DNA from 4 places in the Vibrio sp. 378 genome. Region 1 is predicted to be linked to each of the others. Evidence: predicted binding sites of a transcription regulator. Region 1 holds the regulator's gene; each other region holds the start of a gene.

Evidence for each region. Region 1 encodes CRP, which controls carbon source genes, mostly activating them, when cyclic AMP is high. Its sites were predicted from a motif close to TGTGANNNNNNTCACA; they were not measured.
Region 2: the regulator CRP is predicted to act here: its motif matches at 3,360-3,375, upstream of rppH (RNA pyrophosphohydrolase).
Region 3: the regulator CRP is predicted to act here: its motif matches at 1,794-1,809, upstream of R7Q48_RS00285 (NupC/NupG family nucleoside CNT transporter).
Region 4: the regulator CRP is predicted to act here: its motif matches at 1,476-1,491, upstream of gltB (glutamate synthase large subunit).

Annotation. Positions count from the first base shown of each region.
Region 1 is NZ_JAWOUO010000020.1:28,990-34,228, forward strand. Features, by position in the region: gene astD (succinylglutamate-semialdehyde dehydrogenase) at 1-959, shown strand, start outside; gene R7Q48_RS22030 (DUF1338 domain-containing protein) at 1,208-1,999, shown strand; gene crp (cAMP-activated global transcriptional regulator CRP) at 2,136-2,768, opposite strand; gene R7Q48_RS22040 (phosphoribulokinase) at 3,009-3,878, opposite strand; gene R7Q48_RS22045 (YheU family protein) at 4,004-4,216, opposite strand; gene R7Q48_RS22050 (hydrolase) at 4,250-5,239, opposite strand, start outside.
Region 2 is NZ_JAWOUO010000011.1:44,085-49,323, reverse strand. Features, by position in the region: gene R7Q48_RS18445 (hypothetical protein) at 331-582, shown strand; gene R7Q48_RS18440 (NADP(H)-dependent aldo-keto reductase) at 714-1,748, opposite strand; gene R7Q48_RS18435 (DUF6482 family protein) at 1,903-2,214, shown strand; gene mutH (DNA mismatch repair endonuclease MutH) at 2,230-2,910, opposite strand; gene rppH (RNA pyrophosphohydrolase) at 3,529-4,050, shown strand; gene ptsP (phosphoenolpyruvate--protein phosphotransferase) at 4,053-5,239, shown strand, end outside.
Region 3 is NZ_JAWOUO010000001.1:60,664-65,902, forward strand. Features, by position in the region: gene R7Q48_RS00265 (tryptophanase) at 1-515, shown strand, start outside; gene R7Q48_RS00270 (DUF2913 family protein) at 594-1,205, opposite strand; tRNA gene R7Q48_RS00275 (tRNA-Leu) at 1,238-1,321, opposite strand; gene R7Q48_RS00280 (hypothetical protein) at 1,286-1,468, opposite strand; gene R7Q48_RS00285 (NupC/NupG family nucleoside CNT transporter) at 1,881-3,089, shown strand; gene R7Q48_RS00290 (DUF3541 domain-containing protein) at 3,144-4,232, opposite strand; gene R7Q48_RS00295 (alpha-ketoglutarate-dependent dioxygenase AlkB) at 4,302-4,907, opposite strand; gene R7Q48_RS00300 (diguanylate cyclase) at 5,040-5,239, shown strand, end outside.
Region 4 is NZ_JAWOUO010000011.1:82,132-87,370, forward strand. Features, by position in the region: gene R7Q48_RS18590 (GGDEF domain-containing protein) at 1-201, opposite strand, end outside; gene R7Q48_RS18595 (TIGR01212 family radical SAM protein) at 237-1,196, opposite strand; gene gltB (glutamate synthase large subunit) at 1,748-5,239, shown strand, end outside.

The sequences.
Region 1 (5,239 bases):
TCAAACCGTCTGAGCAAACGCCATGGACGGGTGAATTGGCAATGAAGCTATGGGAAGAAGCCGGTCTGCCGAAAGGCGTGATTAACCTTGTTCAAGGCGCGAAAGAAACTGGTATCGCGCTCGCTGACGCAAAAGGCATCGATGGCGTACTGTTTACGGGTAGCGCAAATACGGGGCATGTATTACACCGTCAATTTGCGGGTCAACCGGGCAAGATGCTCGCACTAGAAATGGGTGGTAATAACCCGATGGTGATCTCTGATAAATATGGTGATTTGGATGCCACGGTTTACACCATCATCCAGTCAGCGTTTATCAGTGCTGGGCAGCGTTGTACGTGTGCTCGTCGTTTGTATGTGCCATTGGGTGAAAAAGGCGATGCGCTTATCACCAAACTCGTTGAAGCGACACGCAATATTCGCGTAGACCAACCATTTGCAGAACCTGCGCCATTTATGGGACCGCAAATTTCGGTCGCGGCAGCCAAGTTTATTCTTGACGCACAAGCTAATCTACAGTCTCTTGGCGGTGAAAGCTTGATTGAAGCGAAAGCAGGAGAGGCGGCGTTTGTTTCTCCTGGCATCATTGATGTAACGAACATTGCTGAGTTACCAGATGAAGAATACTTCGGCCCACTTCTGCAAGTGGTGCGCTACGAAGGATTAGATAAAGCCGTGGCGCTAGCAAACGATACGCGCTTTGGCTTATCTGCTGGTTTGGTTTCAACCGACGACCAAGAGTGGGAATACTTCGTTGACCACATTCGTGCAGGTATCGTGAACCGTAACCGCCAGCTCACTGGTGCAAGCGGTGATGCGCCATTTGGTGGTCCGGGGGCGTCGGGTAACTTGCGCCCAAGCGCTTACTACGCAGCAGATTACTGTGCGTACCCAATGGCATCAATGGAAGGTCAAGAAACTGTCTTGCCTGCAACATTGAGTCCAGGTGTAGCGCTATAAGTTTTTATTATAGAGTCGCAACTATGCATTGCGGCTCACCTTGCCGGCGCATCATTTAGGTATGGGTTGTAGTGATCGTTGGCAGAACACGAAAAGTGAGCAAAGACTCGGAAAAGCGTGTTGACTGACTGGCATTTACCGTCACAGGTTGATGGTTGCTCGTTCATTATTCTGGACAACTCTTGTTGTGAACGAGCAGCCAACTTCCGCTTACCTTTAAACTCTACATCTCGTAACAAGGAGTCGTTATGACGCCCGATGTGTTATTTGAATCGCTATGGCAAGATTACATTCAACGTCTTTGCCCTTCGGCTGCTAAAGTGCATCAGCTGCTTCAAGAAGATGAGCCTCTGATTAATGATCATATAGCTTTACGTACCTTCAATATCGCGCCTCTTGGTATTGAAACTCTAGCTAAGCCATTTGTAGCTATTGGTTACAAGGCGTGTGGTGATTACGTTTTCGAAAGCAAAAAGCTGGTTGCTAAGCACTATGAGCACCCAGATCCGAAGCAACCTAAAGTATTTATTAGTGAGCTAAAAGTTGAAGAGTGCTCGCCTGAGCTACAAGAGATTGTGAAAAATTTGGTGGCACAAGTCGATGCTGACAAGCTGAACGATAGCGCATTCTTACATGGTGGACGCTTGTGGGATTTAAGCTTTGCTGATTACCAAACGTTGGCTAAAGAAAGTGAGTACGCATCTTGGCTTGCGGCGCATGGTTACGGAGCAAACCACTTCACGGTGAGCGTTAACCAGCTCAATGAATATGAAGAAGTGAAGCAGGTAAACAATCATCTGCGTACCGCTGGGTTTACCATTAATGAAAATGGTGGTGAAGTGAAGGGCACTCCTGAGGTGTTGCTAGAGCAGTCATCGACCATGGCAGATAAAGTAGCGGTTCGTTTTAGCGAAGGCACTGAAATTATCCCTGGCGGGTTTTATGAATTTGCTAAGCGCTATCCGATGGAAAATGGTGATTTGTACCCAGGTTTCGTGGCTGCTTCAGCTGACAAAATCTTTGAAAGTACGAATGGCTAAGTTTTAGGGTTAACCTGTTAAGCTTACTCATTAGTGTTCGCTGCACCCTATCTCATTTGGTCATGAGCAAATAAAAAGCCACCAATGTTGCCATTGGTGGCTTTTATAATTTTGTTCGTGTCACTCTAGTTCGAGATTAACGAGTACCGTAAACCACGATGGTTTTACCGTGAGCAGAGATTAGGTTCTGCTCTTCTAGCATCTTCAAGATACGACCTACTGTCTCACGAGAACAGCCAACAATTTGACCGATTTCTTGACGAGTGATCTTTATTTGCATGCCGTCTGGGTGAGTCATTGCGTCTGGTTGTTTTGCAAGGTTCAGAAGCGTCTGAGCGATACGACCAGTTACGTCTAGGAACGCCAGGTCACCCACTTTTTGGCTAGTTACTTGAAGACGACGAGCCATCTGCGCAGAAAGACGCATTAGGATGTCTGGGTTTACTTGGATAAGCTGACGGAACTTCTTGAAAGAAATTTCAGCAACTTCACAAGGAGATTTAGCACGAACCCAAGCTGTGCGCTCTTGGTCTTCCTCGAATAGACCAAGTTCACCAATAAAGTCTCCTTGGTTTAGGTAAGAAAGGATCATCTCCTTACCTTCTTCGTCTTTGATAAGAACCGCAACAGAACCTTTAACGATGTAGTACAAAGTTTCTGCCTTTTCGCCCGCGTGAATTAGCGTGCTCTTTGAAGGGTACTTATGAATATGACAGTGTGAAAGAAACCACTCTAATGTTGGGTCGGTTTGAGGTTTACCTAGAACCATAATATCTCACTTCCTCTGCAGGGTACGCTTGCGCTATCCATATTTTAGCTAAGCCTGAATTAGGCCTACTAGAATAAGAGCACTTTTTATATGCTGCAAGCTCTCTTGTGTTTCGGTAAGAAATAGTATCCTTTTTCGAAAACGATTTCTTGATTTTAATCGTGCCATGATTGAGATTTTGTAAGCAAAACTGTGCACATGATCACGGTATGAAAAGTAAACATCTTCGCAGGCAGGTTTTTAGCCAATTTTCCCTGTTTCGATGAGCTGTTGTAGGATAGGCCGAACTATGAGCTCCATTGCAAAGCTCATCTTACCGCCGGGTACGACAATCGTGTTGTGGCGTGACATGAATGAGCCATCAATCATGGCCAGCAGATATGGGAAGTCGACATTCTTGATACCGCGTAGGCGAATCACCACAAAACTCTCATCCAAACTAGGGATGCCTTTTGCATTAAGTGGGTTGGAAGTATCAACGGTCGGTACGCGCTGGAAGTTGATGTGAGTACGAGAAAACTGCGGAGTGATATAGTTGAGGTAATCGTCCATGGATCGCACGATTGAGTCCATTACCGCTTCACGCGAATGGCCGCGATCGCGAGTGTCACGTACGAATTTTTGGATCCACTCTAAGTTCACAATCGGCACCATGCCAATTAAGAAATCCACATGTTGAGCAACATTAACATCGCCATCGACCACGCCACCATGTAACCCTTCATAAAACAGCACGTCGCTGTTTTCGGGTAAGTCTTGCCACGGTGTAAACGTGCCTGGCATTTGATTGTAGGGAACCGCTTCGTCAAACGTGTGCAGATAACGGCGCACGCTGCCAGTACCATCATGCCCGAACTTACGGAAAAACTCTTCTAATCCCGGGAAGTCATTAGCTTGTGGGCCAAAGTAGCTAATGTGTCGACCTTGCTCGCGGGCTTTGCGAATTTCGATGTCCATTTCTGGGCGAGTAAAGCGATGGAAGCTATCGCCTTCAACCCATGCGGGTTTAACGTTCATCATATTGAACATTTTACGGAAGGCTTCAGATGTAGTGGTCGTGCCGGCACCGGACGAACCAGTAACCGCAATAATTGGGTGTTTAGCTGACATGACAAACCTTGTCGAAAATTACTTACCTGTAATGTGCAGTAGAGTTACTACTGCACGGTCGATATCCCACTATAGCACGTAACAATACCTTGTCATCGAGTGGGATACGGTAAAATGTGAAGGGTCTAAAATTTTGTTTTATGTTGAATATCGACGGTTTCGTGTAGCTCAGAGAACACGATAACCGCTTCACCTTTTTCCAATTGAGCTTTAACTTGATCAATTTTGTCTTGCAAAGAAACCTCAACGGTTCCGTAATCCGTTCCTTCGCGTAAGACGAATTCACGAATTAAGTTTTCCAATGTTTCCGGCGCAATGTCTTGCCATGGAATGATCATAAATACCTCTAACTTTTATGATGAGCGGCTAGTTTACTGCGTTCGTTGCTTGGATACAGCAGAAAGGTAATCTGCGGCGATACTTTCGTAATACGCGGGCAGCGCTTCCTCCAACCAAAACTTAGGTTTTAACGCCGTTCCTGTTAGGAAGCCAACATGGCCACCGTGTTCAAAGAGACGGTAATCAATGTTATCTGGCAAAACAAACTTCGGTATCACATCATCGGTCATGAACGGATCGTCTTTGGCATGGATGATCAGTGTGGGTAGCGTGATTTGCTGTAGTTTACTTAAGCCAGAACATTGATCGTAATAATCTTGTGCGTCTTTAAAACCGTGCAGTGGTGCCGTGATCAAATCATCGAATTCATACAATCTTGTGACACGTTTTATTGAGTTGTAGGACAGCGCAAGCTCACCATGCAGTAGATGATGCTTTTGTAACGCGTTACGTTTCAGTGAAGAAAGCAGGTAACGGCGATACACTTTTGAAAAGCCTTGTTCTATACGGTTCGCACACGCCGCTAGGTCTAAAGGCGCTGAGATAATAGTCGCTGCATTCAAAATAGGGTGGTCTTTATATTGGGCTAAATAATTCGCCAACATGTTACCGCCAAGAGAAATACCAACTGCAACTTTGGGATTATCAGGAAAACGTTGTTCAAGGTGCTCTAGGAAGTAACGAGCATCCATCACTTCTCCCGAGTGATAAGCTCGTGCTTTTTTGTTTGGTTTACCGCTGCAGCCACGAAAATGCATCATCACCGACAGCCATCCAGATTGAGCAAATGCATTCATTAGCCCATTGGCATAAGGGCTATAGAAGCACCCCTCTAACCCATGAAATAAAACAAAAATCGGCTTTTTTTGTGCAGGCTCTTGGGTTGGGTCCTCGCTCCACGCGAGATCGAGAAAGTCGCCATCGGATGTATCGAGGGTTTGCCAAATCGGCGTAAATAACGCTTTTTTGCGAATAAAACGCGGCAAAAGCGTTTGGAGATGCGGGTTTTTGATCCCGGCGGC
Region 2 (5,239 bases), on a different contig from region 1:
GTTTGATATATATTCATCAAAGCTTACAATTTAACCGTAACTCAATGAGTTATACCTTTCATAAACGGATTAATTTTTAGCTAGGAGGCGCAAGATGAAACATTACGTTGTTAACACCACTGCTTGCGCTGATCGTATGCCTATCGCTCCGATAACCCTTAAATCGGATGATACCAATACCACTGGCTCACAAGATAAAATTTAATCCGTAACCTATCATATTTATTACTAGGCTGCGGGAAAGTAGCGGCTTAGTATCAACAGAATATTTCTGTTCATTTTACGCACTATTTTTCCCAGTCGAATACATCGATAATCGGAGAAAATATTATGCGTCACTCTATTTACTTACAATTGGCCACTTTGCTATTGAAAGCAGACCTTAAACGCGAAGAAAAGCAATGGCAGCGTACCATACGCCGAACTGCTCATGATATTCCATGGACGAATGTTCATCTATTGAGGGATATTGGTTTAGATCGCGATGGTCGTTCTACACGTGCCAATGTTCCGGATGCAGTAAAAGTTGAACGTCGAGTTCGTCACCTTCGTCGAGTTTTAACGTCGCGAATAATGACGTAATCGTTAGCGTGTTGGACTGACAGAGTTGCTAACGAGTCATTCAACACGCTTAACTTTTTATATGAAGTATGACTTCATTGGATAAACAGCTGATCTTGAAGATCAGCTGTTTTCGTTTGAAGGTGGTACTGTTAAGGGCAAGGATTCGAGTAAGTTGTACCTATTGCTTGAATTTCAGTAAGTAGTTCGTCGCTAAGTTGCAAATCAATACTGTCGATATTGGCTTTTAATTGGTCTAGGTTTGTTGCTCCGATAATGTTAGAAGCAACAAATGGACGCTGATTGACAAACGCGAGCGCCATTTGTGCAGGGTTTAGACCATGCTCTTGAGCTAAATTGACGTAAGCTTCGGTCGCTTTAACACCTTGCGGAGTGAAGTAGCGCGCAAAACGCTCCCACTTAGTGCATCGAGCGCCTTCAGGTTTTGCCCCGTTTAGGTATTTACCACTCAGGCAGCCAAATGCCAAAGGAGAGTAGGCAAGTAACTGAACGCCTTCGTAATGGCTGATTTCAGACAAGCCAACTTCGAAGCTGCGGTTCAATAAGTTATATGGGTTTTGAATGGAGACAATTCTTGGCAAATCGTGTTTTTCTGCCAAACGCAATAGCGACATCACACCCCACGGCGTCTCGTTGGATACGCCGATATAGCGCACTTTACCTGCATTCACTAATTCAGTAAGCGCTTCCAACGTTTCAATTAACGTGACTTCTTCTTGTTTGTCAGGGTATGGGTAGTTGAGTTGACCAAAGCAGTTGGTTTGACGCTGCGGCCAATGTAGTTGGTACAAATCGACATAATCGGTTTGTAGACGATTAAGGCTGTCATCAATCGCTGTATGGATGTGGCGACGATTAAGGCTCATGTTGTCTCTAATGTGAGGAACATTGCGAGGGCCTGCCACTTTTGTTGCCAGTACTACTTTCTCTCTTTTGCCGCTTTTTGCCAACCAATTACCGATGTATTGCTCGGTAAGCCCTTGTGTTTCCGAGTTTGGCGGTACAGGGTACATCTCAGCGGTATCGATGAAGTTCACCCCATGATCGAGGGCAAAGTCGAGCTGTTCAAAGGCGTCCTTTTCTGTGTTTTGCTCGCCAAACGTCATAGTGCCGAGGCAGATTTTACTGATCTCAAGTGATGAGTGCGGTAGTTTTGTGTATTGCATATCACGTCCTTGAAGAGTTACCGACTAAATAAGTGACTCCAATATAGGGGATTTTTAGCCGCAATCGCAAATGATTTACGTATAAAGGAAGAGCAAACTCGAAAGCTACAGTTAGCCTAACTACACTTAAATGATCGTGTGAAGGAGGTATGTTATGCAGAAGCATCAATTGGACATGTGGCTACATGGTCCACATAAAGATACTTATAAAACTCCCAAAGTATTTGTGATTGGGTGTTCTGATGTCTCTGACTATCTTTTAGCTGTGGAGTACAAGCATCAACTTGAGCCGATTAAAGACGGTGAAGACCCGATACATTTTGGCTCTCTAGACTTAGTAAAAGAAGAACTATTGAGGCTAGGGGTCGATAAAGCGTATTTAAGGCTGCGCAATGCGTATGACGAATGTGGCACTGAAGAGGCAGCCTCATACTGCGATATTGAGTTATCGCTCGTGACGCACTAAATAGCTGATATGGTTTTATTCTGGTTGAGTGTTAATGTAGTGCTTGAGTAAGATCTGTTCAGTAAACTGTGTTCTAAGGTAAAAGCCTCGGGGCAGAGTTTTCATCGGCTTACCATTTGAGTTATATGCTTCGGTGAGCGCTTTTGCATTTGCGGCTTTAGGGCGAAGATGCAGCGCTTCTCCGTGTCTGGCGGAAATTTGATCAAATCTTCCCAAGACGATCATCTCCATTAACTCTTCCCAGTCATTTCGCAAAATCCGTTCTTCTTCTTCATCTGGTGACCAAATGAGTGGACTGCCCACACGTCTTTCAGCGAGTGGGATTTCTCGTTCTCCTTCTACGGGTACCCAAAGCACACGAGATAGCTTGTTTCGAACATGACTTGTTTCCCATGTAAGACCATGAACACCAGTGAGGGGGGCCACAGAAACAAAGGTTGTTTCTAAAGGTTTGCCAGAGTAACTGATCGGAATACTTTTCAACTCGATCCCTAGTTTTGCGAAATCTTGTTGAGGTTTACTGCCAGCTGGAGCGCCCAAGTGCCATTCGAGTAATTGACCCACCCAACCTTTATCACGTTTTAAGTTTTCAGGAACAATCATATTCGCCTCGGCGGCCAACTCAGCAAAACTGAGTCCTGCCATATCATGCGCTCGTTCCAATAGCTCTGCTTCTGTTTGTGGTTCTGGTTTCATAGTTACAAGGTGGTATTACAAAAAATATAGTTTATCAAACTCCGACCAAATCTACTGTTTAAGATTTCACCGAGGCGGTGTAAGAACGATCAATTCATAACTTATCCACAGGTGGAGGAGATATAGATAAGATCTTGAGGGGTCTGTATGAATAAACAGGGGTTAAAATGCATTTTTGGGGTTGATTTTGTTGTAATCATCTAAACGAATAGCAGGTGAGTGTGGATAAATAGCCTATTGGTGGATCTTTGACCGATCTGAGTTTGGTGAAAAGATCATCAAGAAACTGAAGATCTAATTATCGTTATTTTTAAAAATAAATACTTTTTTATCAATGCTTTATGTTTATTTTTTTGTTTCTTCATTTGTTTTTTATTTGATGGGATTGAACTGAATTACTCATTTGAATTGAATTCTTCACAAAGTTATTCACAGAAAAGGTGAATAAATGTGGGCAATGTCTCACTCTTGTGTTGATAAGGCATGGTTTGATTAAAAGATATCCAAAAATGCTGAAAAGGTAATAAATCTTGCTCATATCACATCAGTAAGTTTGCTAGTAATGGGGATATGTGGAAAAATCACGGTAATAAAAAATTTATTCATAGAGGTTAGCCAGTGATAGATGGCGATGGTTACCGACTTAATGTTGGTATTGTGATATGTAATAACCATGGTCAGGTCTTCTGGGCTAAACGATACGGGCAACACTCATGGCAATTTCCACAAGGTGGGATTGACGAAGGTGAAACCCCTGAACAAGCCATGTTCAGGGAGTTATACGAAGAAGTCGGTTTAACGAAAAAAGACGTTAAGATCATTGCAACAAGTCGTCATTGGTTAAGATATAAGCTACCAAAGCGATTGGTGCGTTGGGACTCCAAGCCTGTTTGTATCGGCCAAAAACAGAAATGGTTTCTGCTGAGATTAGAATGCGATGAATCTCGCATTAATATGCAACGCGGAAAATCCCCTGAATTTGATGGTTGGCGCTGGGTAAGTTACTGGTATCCAGTTAGGCAAGTTGTTTCTTTCAAGCGAGATGTTTATCGACGAGCGATGAAAGAATTTGCATCCTTAGCCATGCCTTTTCGAGAGAGAAAAGCGAAAGGGAAAAGAAAAAAGCAACGTAGAGGATAATCATGCTCAGTCAGCTAAGGGAAATAGTTGAGAAAGTCTCCAGGGTCGATGATGTGCATCTGGCACTCGATATATTGGTGAAAGAGACTTGTGCTGCTCTTAGTACTGAGTGCTGTACTATCTATCTTGCTAATGAAGAAATGCAGCGCCTTGAGTTAATGGCAACTCAAGGCCTTATTTTTGAAGGTGATAGTATTCATATCAACTTCAATGAAGGCTTGGTTGGGTTGGTAAAACGAAGCGCTGAACCCCTTAACCTTGCCGAAGCCTCAAAACACCCCGAGTTCAAATTCTTTCCTCAACTCGGCGAACAGATTTACCACTCTTTTTTAGCTACTCCAATCATTCATCGTAAACAAGTTTTAGGTGTGTTGGTGATCCAACAAAAAACGCCGCGCTTGTTTAGTGAAATGGAAGAATCGTTTCTTGTTACCTTATCCGCTCAGTTAGCGGTGCTCATTGCACATGCGCAGAATCTTGGGCATTGGCAGTTAGCATCTAAACCCACGGTATTAAAAGGTTTGCCTGCGTCTACTGGTGTCGCGATTGGAGAGTTTTGGTTCGACAATACCCAGCCGAGTTTATCGGATGTTTTCCCTTCGTCCACGTTAGATAAGGAACGCGAGCACGAGACATTACTGGTGGCCATAGAGCGAGCGTTAAATGACTTTCGCCGTATGCGGAAAAAGCTGGACAGTGAAATCAACAAAGATGCGCTGGCGATCTTCGATCTGTTTACTCACTTACTGAATGATCCGATGCTTCGCGGTGATTTGAAGAAGCAGATTGAAAAAGGAGATAGGGCAGACTGGGCGTTACGCCAAGTTGTAGAGTCATACTCGAATCGATTTGCAAGAATGTCGGATGTATACATGCGTGAAAGAGCGCAAGATATCCGAGAGTTAGGGCAAAGGCTGCTCTATTTTCTGCACAACAGTGAGCAAGAAAATTCTGCAATTGATCGTCCCATTATTTTGGTGGCGAACGAACTCACTGCCACCTTGCTCGCTTCTGTACCTAAAGAGTTTTTGTTAGCTGTCGTATCATTAGAGGGAGGCGCTAACTCTCACGCTGCCATTTTATCTCGAGCTCTTGGGGTCCCTGCAGTCATGGGCGCCAACATTAATCCGGATGTGGTTAATGGCAAACTCGGGATAGTCGACGGCTATACGGGTGAGATCTTCTTAGA
Region 3 (5,239 bases), on a different contig from region 1:
GATTTGTAACATACGGCGGCATGGCTGGGCGTGATATGGAAGCGCTCGCTCGCGGTTTGTATGAAGCCGCGGATGAGGATTTTCTTCACTATAGAATTAGCCAAGTTCAATACTTAGGTGAGCGCTTACGTGAAGGCGGTATTCCGATTCAATACCCAACGGGTGGTCATGCGGTGTTTGTGGATGCCGCTAAGATTTTGCCACATATTCCAGCGGATCAGTTTCCTGCGCAGGTATTGTGTAATGCTTTGTACTTGGAAGCGGGTATTCGAGCAGTAGAGATAGGATCGTTGCTGCTTGGTCGAGATCCGGAAACGGGTAAACAAAAAGCGTCAGAGCTTGAGTTGATGCGTTTGACTATTCCACGTCGTGTCTACACAAACGATCATATGGATTACATTGCGGATGCGATTATCGAACTGAAAAATCGTGCATATGAGTTAAAAGGGCTCACTTTCGTGTACGAGCCACCAGTGCTGCGCCACTTTACTGCTCGATTTAAAGATATCGATTAACTCAAGTTTAAATCTAGATAAGCAAAAGGCCGCGAGTTTCGCAGCCTTTTTCGATTCGTTTATTTCTTAGCGTTACAGCTACGCTAACTCTAATGTGATGCGAACGAACTGGTCGTCTTGATACTGCACTTCATAATTGAAGGTACCACTGGCGTAAATGCTGCCAAGAAAAAGTGAACGTTGACTCATTGGTCCGCGGAACAGCATCGAAATAGGAGCGATTAGGGCGTTATTATCATCGAAGTGCTGATTTAAGTTCTCAGAAAGCACACACAGCAAACAGCCGTGTTGGTCGTGAGATAAGTCGACGTCTTCCGGTCGAGATAATAACACGGTAGTCCCCAGTTTCTTCTCAATCTCGTTGATCAGCAGCAAGTAGCTATCTAGATCGGGTTGAGGGTTGCTGGGTTTGTCTGCACCGACGCAGCGCTCGAGTAATGCTTCCAGATTTCCGTTCTCACTTTTTGCCTGCTGAGTCAAAGATTTTAACGGCTTTTTAATCAGCTTATAGCGATTACTCTTCAGTTTTGGTTTCAGCCATTTCTGAAGTAAGTCATTACGTTCTTTAAGGGAGAGGCCATGCGAGGACGCGTGAATTTTAAAGTGCAGGTGTAATAAAGCGTGAACCGCAAGCTCACTCAGAAGTTGGTTAGCATCTGTAGACTGTCTTGCCTGCTTAGAACTTTGCATTACACTCGAACAAAATTAGGGAAGAAGGATAATGGTGCCGAGAGAGGGACTCGAACCCTCACACCAAAGGCACTAGCACCTCATGCTAGCGTGTCTACCAATTTCACCATCTCGGCATCATGATGCTCTGAATACTCAGAGGCCTCGAAAGAAGCAACGCGAATTATAACCAAAATCCACCTGTTGGCGAGAGCAAAATGACGAATTTTGGCTCTTTCGAGTTTGATTGCATATTTATTGGTCACTTTTATGTTTTTTACCATCAACGCCTATCCTTATGCCCTTACTTTTATTAATGGTATGACGACAAAAGAGTACTTTTGCCTAAATTTTGAACGCTTGAACGTTTGCGTAAATAAATGTGATGAATATCTCTTTTTGTTGGCTATACTTGCGTCCCGTTTAAGCGGGAATTAGGGTTTAGTTGTTCAGGACCCTTACCCATACAAGCCGTCACATGGAGCAGGCCAAGCAACATGCTCGCCAGCAGTGAATGACCCCACGGACCGGACCAGCTACGTTCAATTGCTTGTATAAGGTAAAAATAAGATGTCGAACTATTCGTTCTGTCTACATTCTGGATCTAAAAGTGAGTTATCACTCGCTGCGTTGTCCCTTTCTTCTGCCAATTCCTTTGGCTCTTTTTTCTTTTTCAACGTTTAGTAGGTCCAGCTCATGAGTGTTCTATTTAGTCTATTTGGTATTGTTGCACTGCTAGGTTGTGCTTTCCTACTTTCTGAGGGTCGTTCTTCCATCAATTGGAAAACTGTATCTCGCGCCTTGATGCTACAAATGGGGTTTGCTGCTTTGGTGCTCTATTTCCCGTTGGGTCAAGCGGCGCTGGCGAGTTTAAGTAATGGTGTCGCGGGGCTACTCGGCTTTGCTGATGAGGGGATTAAATTCCTCTTTGGTGACCTCGCTTCTTCTGGCTTTATCTTCGCTATTCGTGTCCTCCCTATCATCATCTTCTTCAGTGCTCTTATCTCCGCCCTTTACTACTTGGGCATTATGCAAAAAGTGATTCAATTTATTGGTGGCGCTATCCAGAAGTTCTTGGGTACGAGTAAAGCAGAGTCTTTGGTTGCAACAGGGAACATCTTCTTATCCCAAGGCGAGTCACCACTTCTTATTCGTCCATTTCTTTCTAACATGACTCGCTCTGAACTGTTTGCCGTGATGGCTGGTGGTATGGCTTCAGTGGCGGGCAGTGTGCTTGGTGGTTATGCTGGTTTGGGTGTCGACCTCAAATACTTGATCGCGGCAAGCTTTATGGCAGCACCAGGTAGTTTGATGATGGCAAAAATCATCGTTCCTGAGCGTCAAACGCCAAGCGATTACAACAATATTGAGCTAGATAAATCAGAAGAAAGTAACGTTATTGATGCGCTAGCAAGCGGTGCCATGGGCGGTATGAAAGTTGCCGTTGCTGTTGGTACCATGCTTATCGCTTTCGTGAGTGTTATCGCGATGGTGAACACGGGGCTAGAAAACTTGGGCGAGATACTTGGTTTCTCTGGCGTAACGCTACAAGCGATTTTTGGTTATTTGTTTGCACCTCTAGCGTGGTTGATTGGTGTGCCAAGCCACGAAATTCTAGCTGCGGGTTCATACATTGGTCAGAAAGTGGTGATGAATGAGTTTGTTGCGTTTATCGATTTTGTGCAGCACAAAGCGACACTGTCTGAGCATACTCAAATTATTATCACTTTTGCGTTGTGTGGTTTTGCGAACATTGGCTCAATTGCGATTCAGTTGGGTTCTATCGGCGTGATGGCACCTGAGCGCCGCAAAGATGTTGCAAGTCTAGGCCTAAAAGCGGTTGCTGCTGGTACACTCGCTAACCTGATGAGTGCGTGCTTAGCGGGCATTTTTATCTCTCTCTAATTTAGATTGAAGATACACACTAAAAACCCGCCTAAATGGCGGGTTTTGTTATTTCTAAGGGCTGGGCATTAAGCCGTAAGGTATCGATTTAAAAGCCTCTGGGTGCTCTTGATAAGTTGGCGCTTTATGTACCCCTTTCCAATCGAGCAGCATGATGGCTAGCACGTTACGGTGTTCGCCGTACTTGAGATCAAAGTTACCGTCGACCGACGGAATCATCCCTTTTTCTGCGTTGATTGCGTGACGAATGGCTTGGCGGGTTTTCTTTACGACCGGATCATGGTCCAAGCCTGCTAACAAAAACGAAATGCCGACTTCCGCAATCACGTCTTCTTTGGCGCGCAGTAGGATAGTTTCGATATTGTTGCGAAAGTAATCATAAATCCATTGGTGTTTCTTTTCGCTTACTCGCTCCTGATAATACTGTGAATCGGCAAAGATGATGTGCGTCATCCCATAGAGTTTGTTCCAATACTGCTGAGCTGAAAGCATCTTATCTTTATCGTCGGGGTAGGTGTCACGGAAGGTTTGAGTGAACTTCTCGACCACATCTTGCTCTTCTAACTGACGAAGCCAGTAGACTTGGTTTGCAAGCTGAGCTGCCCATGCCTCTATCATCTCTTTGTCCGTAACGTAACGCGAGAAATCGTAGCGCCTAATAATTTTTCTCAGCGTTTTGTCTTGTTTATGCTTTAGGCCATATTCGTTTGCTCTTGCCATTGCGCCAAGCAAATCCACACCAAGATAAAGGTACTCAGGATGGTGTTTAGTCACGGTATAGCGTCGCTGACCTCGTTCGGTTTCTTTCTCTTGATACGTGGTCAGCCTTTGAGATGAATAGAGAATGATGTCTTCTGGTTCAACGACTTCATTAGCAAATTGGTTTAACCGGCTGGCTACTTGTGCCATGTCGGTCCAAATGGCAGCGTGATATTTCTCATCTAATGTTTGGCGGTACATGCGTAAGCCAAAATGGCCCTCTTTAAACGCCGGGAGAGTGAACAGTTCTTGTTCGTAGGTACTACGAATCAACTGCGCTGATTGAGTATTATCGAGAAGCGGTACGTCTTCCTGTGATGCCTGAGCAGCAAAGGTAAGTGAGCAAGAGAGTAAGACCGCTAAGCTAAGAGGTTTAATACGCATAAATCCATTCCCTATGAAGTCCTGAACCTAAACCTACCATCAATATTAATTGAGAATGTAAAAGCTGAGTCAATAGTTGAAAATTTGCCTAAAAGTCAGGTTGATACGTTCATCTTTGGTTTTCGCGGTTTTTGGTACGCAGTGCTTCCAGTGATGCTGAAGCTCGCCAGCCATAATCAGTAAGGAGCCGTGAGAAAGCTCGTATTCAATCTCAGTTTTACAATGTAAATTTCTAAGCAAAAATCGACGTGTTTCACCTAAGTTCAAAGATGCGATAACAGGGTTTCTACCTAACTCTGGTTCATTATCTTGGTGCCAGCCCATTGAGTCTTTGCCGTGTCGATATAAGTTAGCGAGAACAGAATTAAAAGTGACATCAGCAACTGATTCACAACGCACTTTCAGCTGAGTTAACTCAGGAGTCCAAGGGTGAGGCTGCATGGTTAAGCCTGAGTAAGTATATGCTGCATCACCGTGCCACGCTTGTAAGCGAGGTTGAAGTACTGACTTGCCGAACATAGTAATGTGTTCTTGGTGCCATGGCAGTGTCTTTCGAAGTTGGTCAAAGTAATTATCCGCCTCAAGATGGTTAAGAAATTGAGGATCATAATAAAGTTTTCCTCTTTCTACTTCTTGCCATAGATCGCCGCCAAATAAATCGCCTTGTTGATGCATCATCTCACACCTAAAACATAAAAGTTGTCAATCACTGTTACCTTTCTGATTATGATTGGTTATTCTTGTGATAATAAGAATTTTAACAATAAATAAAAAATCTCGTAGTTGTATACGAGTTGTGGGGAGAAAATGCGTTATTTACCCAGAAAGCGATGCTATTTTGCATTGTTCTTCCTCACCTTTTTCGCTTTGTGTATTGGAGTTATTGAGCTGTTAAATCGAAACCAGCAAGAGCTTCACAAAGAGCGAGTTCAAGTTGAGGCCAAAGAACAACTTTCCATTCTCCGTTCCAATTTGGAAGCGGTACTTATGGCGGATATCTACAAAGC
Region 4 (5,239 bases), on a different contig from region 1:
AGCCTGGTTAGATAGCAAGAGCTGAGCATGGCTAGTGTCCACCACTATGACTGGATAGGGAGAATCCGTTACTAGTTGCTTAAGTGATGTCTGAAAGTGCAAATAGATCAGTGCTAACGCGCACACGCCTGCGATTAACAACAAGACGACATAGCCATAACCGCCTTGACCACCCCAAAGCCAATTGAGTAACTGATCCATCGTTTAAACCTTCAAAGAACACTGGTTAAAATATATCAGTTATTTATTGAGCGATCTGCTATTAATTCCGGTTTAGTATAGATAAAGGTATTCCCCGTAAGACTCCCTTGAGCACCATGAGCACTGAGATCTCGACCAATTTCCGTCATCGCTAGCCAACGGTTTTCACACCACAGAGGCGATAATAACGTGGGCCTCCTAGCTGCTGATGAAACGCGATGATAAATCACATCTGGTGGTGTCATACGAATCATTTCACTGGCGATCGCAACATATTCTTCTAATTCAGGGGCTTCTAGCTTTCCAGCACGCCAAGCTTTCGCCATGGTGCTACCTTCGACAATATGCAAGCCATGTAACTTGATGCCATCCGTTCCCACGGCTAACACTTTTTGCAGCGTTTCAATATTTTCGGCGCGGGTTTCTTTGGGTAAACCCACAATTAAGTGAGTACAAACCTTGATTCCGAGTGTTCGCGCACGCTTAGTGATTTCGGCATAACACTCAAAGTCATGACCACGATTGATACGTTTTAGGGTGTCATTGTTGGCGGTTTGAAGACCTAGTTCTAGCCAAATTTCATAACCTTGCTGTACATAGCCCGACAGTAAATCCAATACCGCATCAGGGACGCAATCAGGACGCGTCCCCACACAAAGACCAACCATGTCTGCAGCCTTTAGTGCTTCCTCATACATGTTTTTGAGAACTTGTACTTCTGCATAGGTACTGGTGTAGGCCTGAAAATAAGCGAGATACTTCTTCGCTCTGTGAATTTCACCTGCGCGATCTTTTAACTGTTCGTGAATGCTTTTTATCTGGACTTCTTCATCTGCAAACGAAGCCACATTGCAAAATGTACATCCTCCCCGCCCAATCGTGCCATCGCGGTTAGGGCAACTAAATCCACCGTGCAATGTTAACTTATGAACCTTTTCACCGTATCGACGCTGAAGATCTTGGCCGATTGTATTGACCAACTCATGTAACTGCATAAATTCTCACCAACAATAAATCGTAATCAATCTCACTACGATCTGTGTAAATAAATTACATCCCTGCAAGAAAAAACACACAATATTAATCAATTCAAACACCCATCATGCGGGTCAAAATCAATAAACTTGCATAATTAAAGACAAAAAACGTTCATGTTGCGTAAATGTTAAACTAAAAATGCATAATTAAACGAAAAAATTGGGTCACAACGCCGACTTTTTCATTGCATTCTGAAGTGACAAAATTGTAGGATACTTACACAACCCCGTTATTTTTGTGACTTTTATTACAAAGCACACTGCGGGATTTGTCGGTGTTATCCCACTCCTACCTATATAAATCACTAGATAGTGATAATAAATAAAGGGATACCACCAAGGATTGTTTTTCTCGCAAAACTTTTCCTGCGAGATACGGAAAGGAATCAAGACCGGTCAACCTAGATCGGTGGCGATAATAAATATAAAGGACAAGACGTAATCAATAGTCTAGGTAGTATTTTCTGCCCGGTACTTTTGCGTCGACATTGAACTGGAAGGATGTATCTATGGTAGATAGAGAGCAAAATCCACAGGGTCTGTACACTCCGGAACTGGAGCATGACGCTTGTGGTATCGGTTTTGTTGCTCACCTTAAAAACCGTAAATCTCATGAAGTAGTGACTCAAGCATTGGATATGCTGGCTCGCATGGAACACCGTGGTGGTCAAGGTTGTGACCCATGCAGCGGTGACGGTGCGGGTATCTTGCTACAAAAACCTCATGAATTCCTATTAGAAGAAGCCGTTAAGCTAGGCATTAAACTGCCTTCGTTTGAAAAGTATGGTGTTGGTGTCGTTCTTTTCCCGAAAGACGAATACAAACGCGAGCAATGCCGTGACATTCTAGAACGTAATGCACAACGTCTAGACCTTGAAGTTATCGGCTACCGCGTATTGCCAACCGATAACTCAATGATCGGTGCAGACCCACTAAGCACAGAACCTCAGTTTGAGCATGTGTTTATCTCTGGTGGCCCTGGCATCACACCTGAAGAGCTAGAGCGCAAACTGTACGTACTTCGTAACTACACTGTACGTGTTTGCCTAGAAAGCGTTTCGAACATTGGTGACGACTTCTACATTAACTCAATGTCTTACAAGACATTGGTGTACAAAGGTCAGTTAACGACCGAGCAAGTACCTCAGTACTTCCTTGATCTGCAAAACCCGACCATGGTGACTGCACTAGCACTGGTACACTCTCGCTTCTCTACCAATACCTTCCCGAAATGGCGTCTTGCACAGCCTTTCCGTTACATTGCCCACAACGGTGAAATCAATACAGTTCGCGGTAACTTGAACTGGATGAAAGCCCGTGAAGCAATTCTAGAATCAGACCTGTTTACTCAGGCTGAAATCGACATGCTTCTTCCAATCTGTCAGGAAGGCAGCTCAGATTCATCTAACTTTGACATGGCACTTGAGCTCCTAGTTCTGTCTGGTCGCAGCCTGCCACACGCATTGATGATGATGATCCCGGAAGCATGGCAAGAAAACAAAAACATGGATCCTAAACGTCGCGCGTTCTATCAGTACCACGCGAACATCATGGAACCATGGGATGGTCCTGCTTCAGTATGTTTTACTGATGGTGTTCAAGTTGGTGCGACACTAGACCGTAACGGTTTGCGCCCTTCTCGCTACACAGTGACCAAAGATAACTTCCTAGTGATGGCATCTGAATCTGGTGTTGTGGATATAGAACCAGAGAACGTTGAGTTCCGTGGTCGCCTACAACCGGGTCGTATCTTCGTTGCAGACCTAGAGCAAGGTCGCATCATCTCCGATGAAGAAGTGAAAGACACCATCGCAACAGCACAGCCTTACGAGAAATGGGTAGAAGAAAACCTACTGAGCTTGAAGAAGCTGCCAGATGCGAGCAACCAGTTCAGCCAACCTAAGCCAGAACACCTTCTACACCGCCAACAAGCGTTTGGCGTAAGCACTGAAGAAGTGAACGAAATCATCGTTCCAATGGCGAATGATGCGAAAGAGCCATTATCAGCAATGGGTGCCGACTGGCCTCTTGCGGTTCTATCTCATCAATCTCAGCATCTTTCAAACTACTTCAAGCAGCTGTTTGCACAGGTAACTAACCCACCGATCGACCCGATCCGTGAGCGTATGGTTATGTCGCTGAACACTTACTTGGGTAAAGACCAAAACCTTCTGACTGAAACACCACTTCACTGTCAGAAAGTAGAATTGGAATCACCTGTTCTAGCCAACTCAGAGCTTGAAAAGCTGCGTGCGATCGATAACGAGCACCTACAAGCGAAGACGCTGGATATCGTGTTCCAAGCCAATGAAGATCAAGGCAAGCTTGAGCGTGCACTAAAACGTATCTGCCAATACGCAGAAGACGCGGTTATCGATGGTTACTCAATCATCCTACTCACTGACCGTGCAGTGAATTCAAACCACGCGGCGATCCCAGCAATGCTGGCAGTTGGTGCGGTACACCACCACTTGATCCGTAAAGGTCTACGTGCGAAGTGTGACATCGTGGTTGAAACTGGTGACGCGCGTGAAACGCACCACTTTGCAACGCTACTTGGTTACGGTGCGAATGCGGTTAACCCTTACCTAGTGATTGAAACCATCATTGAACTTCAACGTACGAAGAAGTTGGATCCAGAAGCGAACCCTCGTGATCTGTTCAACAACTACCGTAAAGCGATCAATGGCGGTCTTCTGAAGATCTTCTCGAAGATGGGTATCTCAACGCTACAGTCGTACCATGGTGCGCAAATCTTCGAAGCCTTGGGCATCCATAAATCCGTGGTAGACAAATACTTCACAGGTACAGTTTCTCGTATCCAAGGTCTAACCCTTGATGATATCGCCAAAGAAGTGCTGATCCGTCACCGCATCGGTTACCCACAACGCGAAATCCCAATTCAAATGCTGGATGTTGGTGGTGTTTACCAATGGAAACAGCGTGGTGAGAAGCACCTATTCAACCCAGAAACCATTTCTCTACTGCAAGAGTCTACGCGCAACAAGAACTACGATCAGTTCAAGCAATACGCGACTGCAGTAGATAAGCAAGGTGACAACGCGGTAACTCTGCGTAGCCAACTTGAGTTCATTAAAAACCCAGCAGGCTCTATCTCTATCGATGAAGTCGAGCCAATTGAAAGCATCGTGAAACGCTTCGCGACAGGTGCAATGTCATTCGGTTCTATTTCTTACGAAGCACACTCCACACTGGCAGTTGCGATGAACCGTCTTGGCGCGAAATCGAACTCTGGTGAAGGTGGTGAAGACCCAATGCGTTTCGAGCGCAAAGAGAACGGCGATTGGGAACGCTCTGCAATCAAGCAGGTGGCTTCAGGTCGTTTCGGCGTAACCTCTTACTACCTAACTAACGCTGAAGAGCTACAAATCAAAATGGCTCAAGGTGCGAAGCCAGGTGAAGGTGGTCAGCTACCAGGCGATAAAGTAGATGACTGGATCGGTGCAACGCGTCACTCGACTCCGGGCGTTGGCCTTATCTCTCCACCACCACACCACGATATCTACTCAATCGAAGATTTGGCTCAGCTTATCTACGACTTGAAGAACGCGAACCGCGCAGGCCGTGTAAACGTGAAGCTGGTATCAGAAGCAGGCGTAGGTACGATCGCTTCTGGTGTCGCGAAAGCGAAAGCGGACGTTGTACTAATCGCAGGTTTCGACGGCGGTACAGGTGCATCACCAATGTCTTCAATCCGCCATACAGGTCTTCCTTGGGAACTTGGCTTGGCAGAAACGCACCAAACGCTACTGAAGAACGGTCTACGTAACCGTATCGTGGTTCAAGCGGATGGTCAGATGAAGACACCTCGCGACCTTGCAGTGGCAACACTACTTGGTGCTGAAGAATGGGGCGTAGCAACCGCAGCATTAGTGGTTGAAGGTTGTATCATGATGCGTAAGTGTCATAAGAACACTTGTCCTGTTGGTATCGCGACTCAGAACAAGACGCTTCGCGAGCGCTTTGATGGTCGCGTTGAA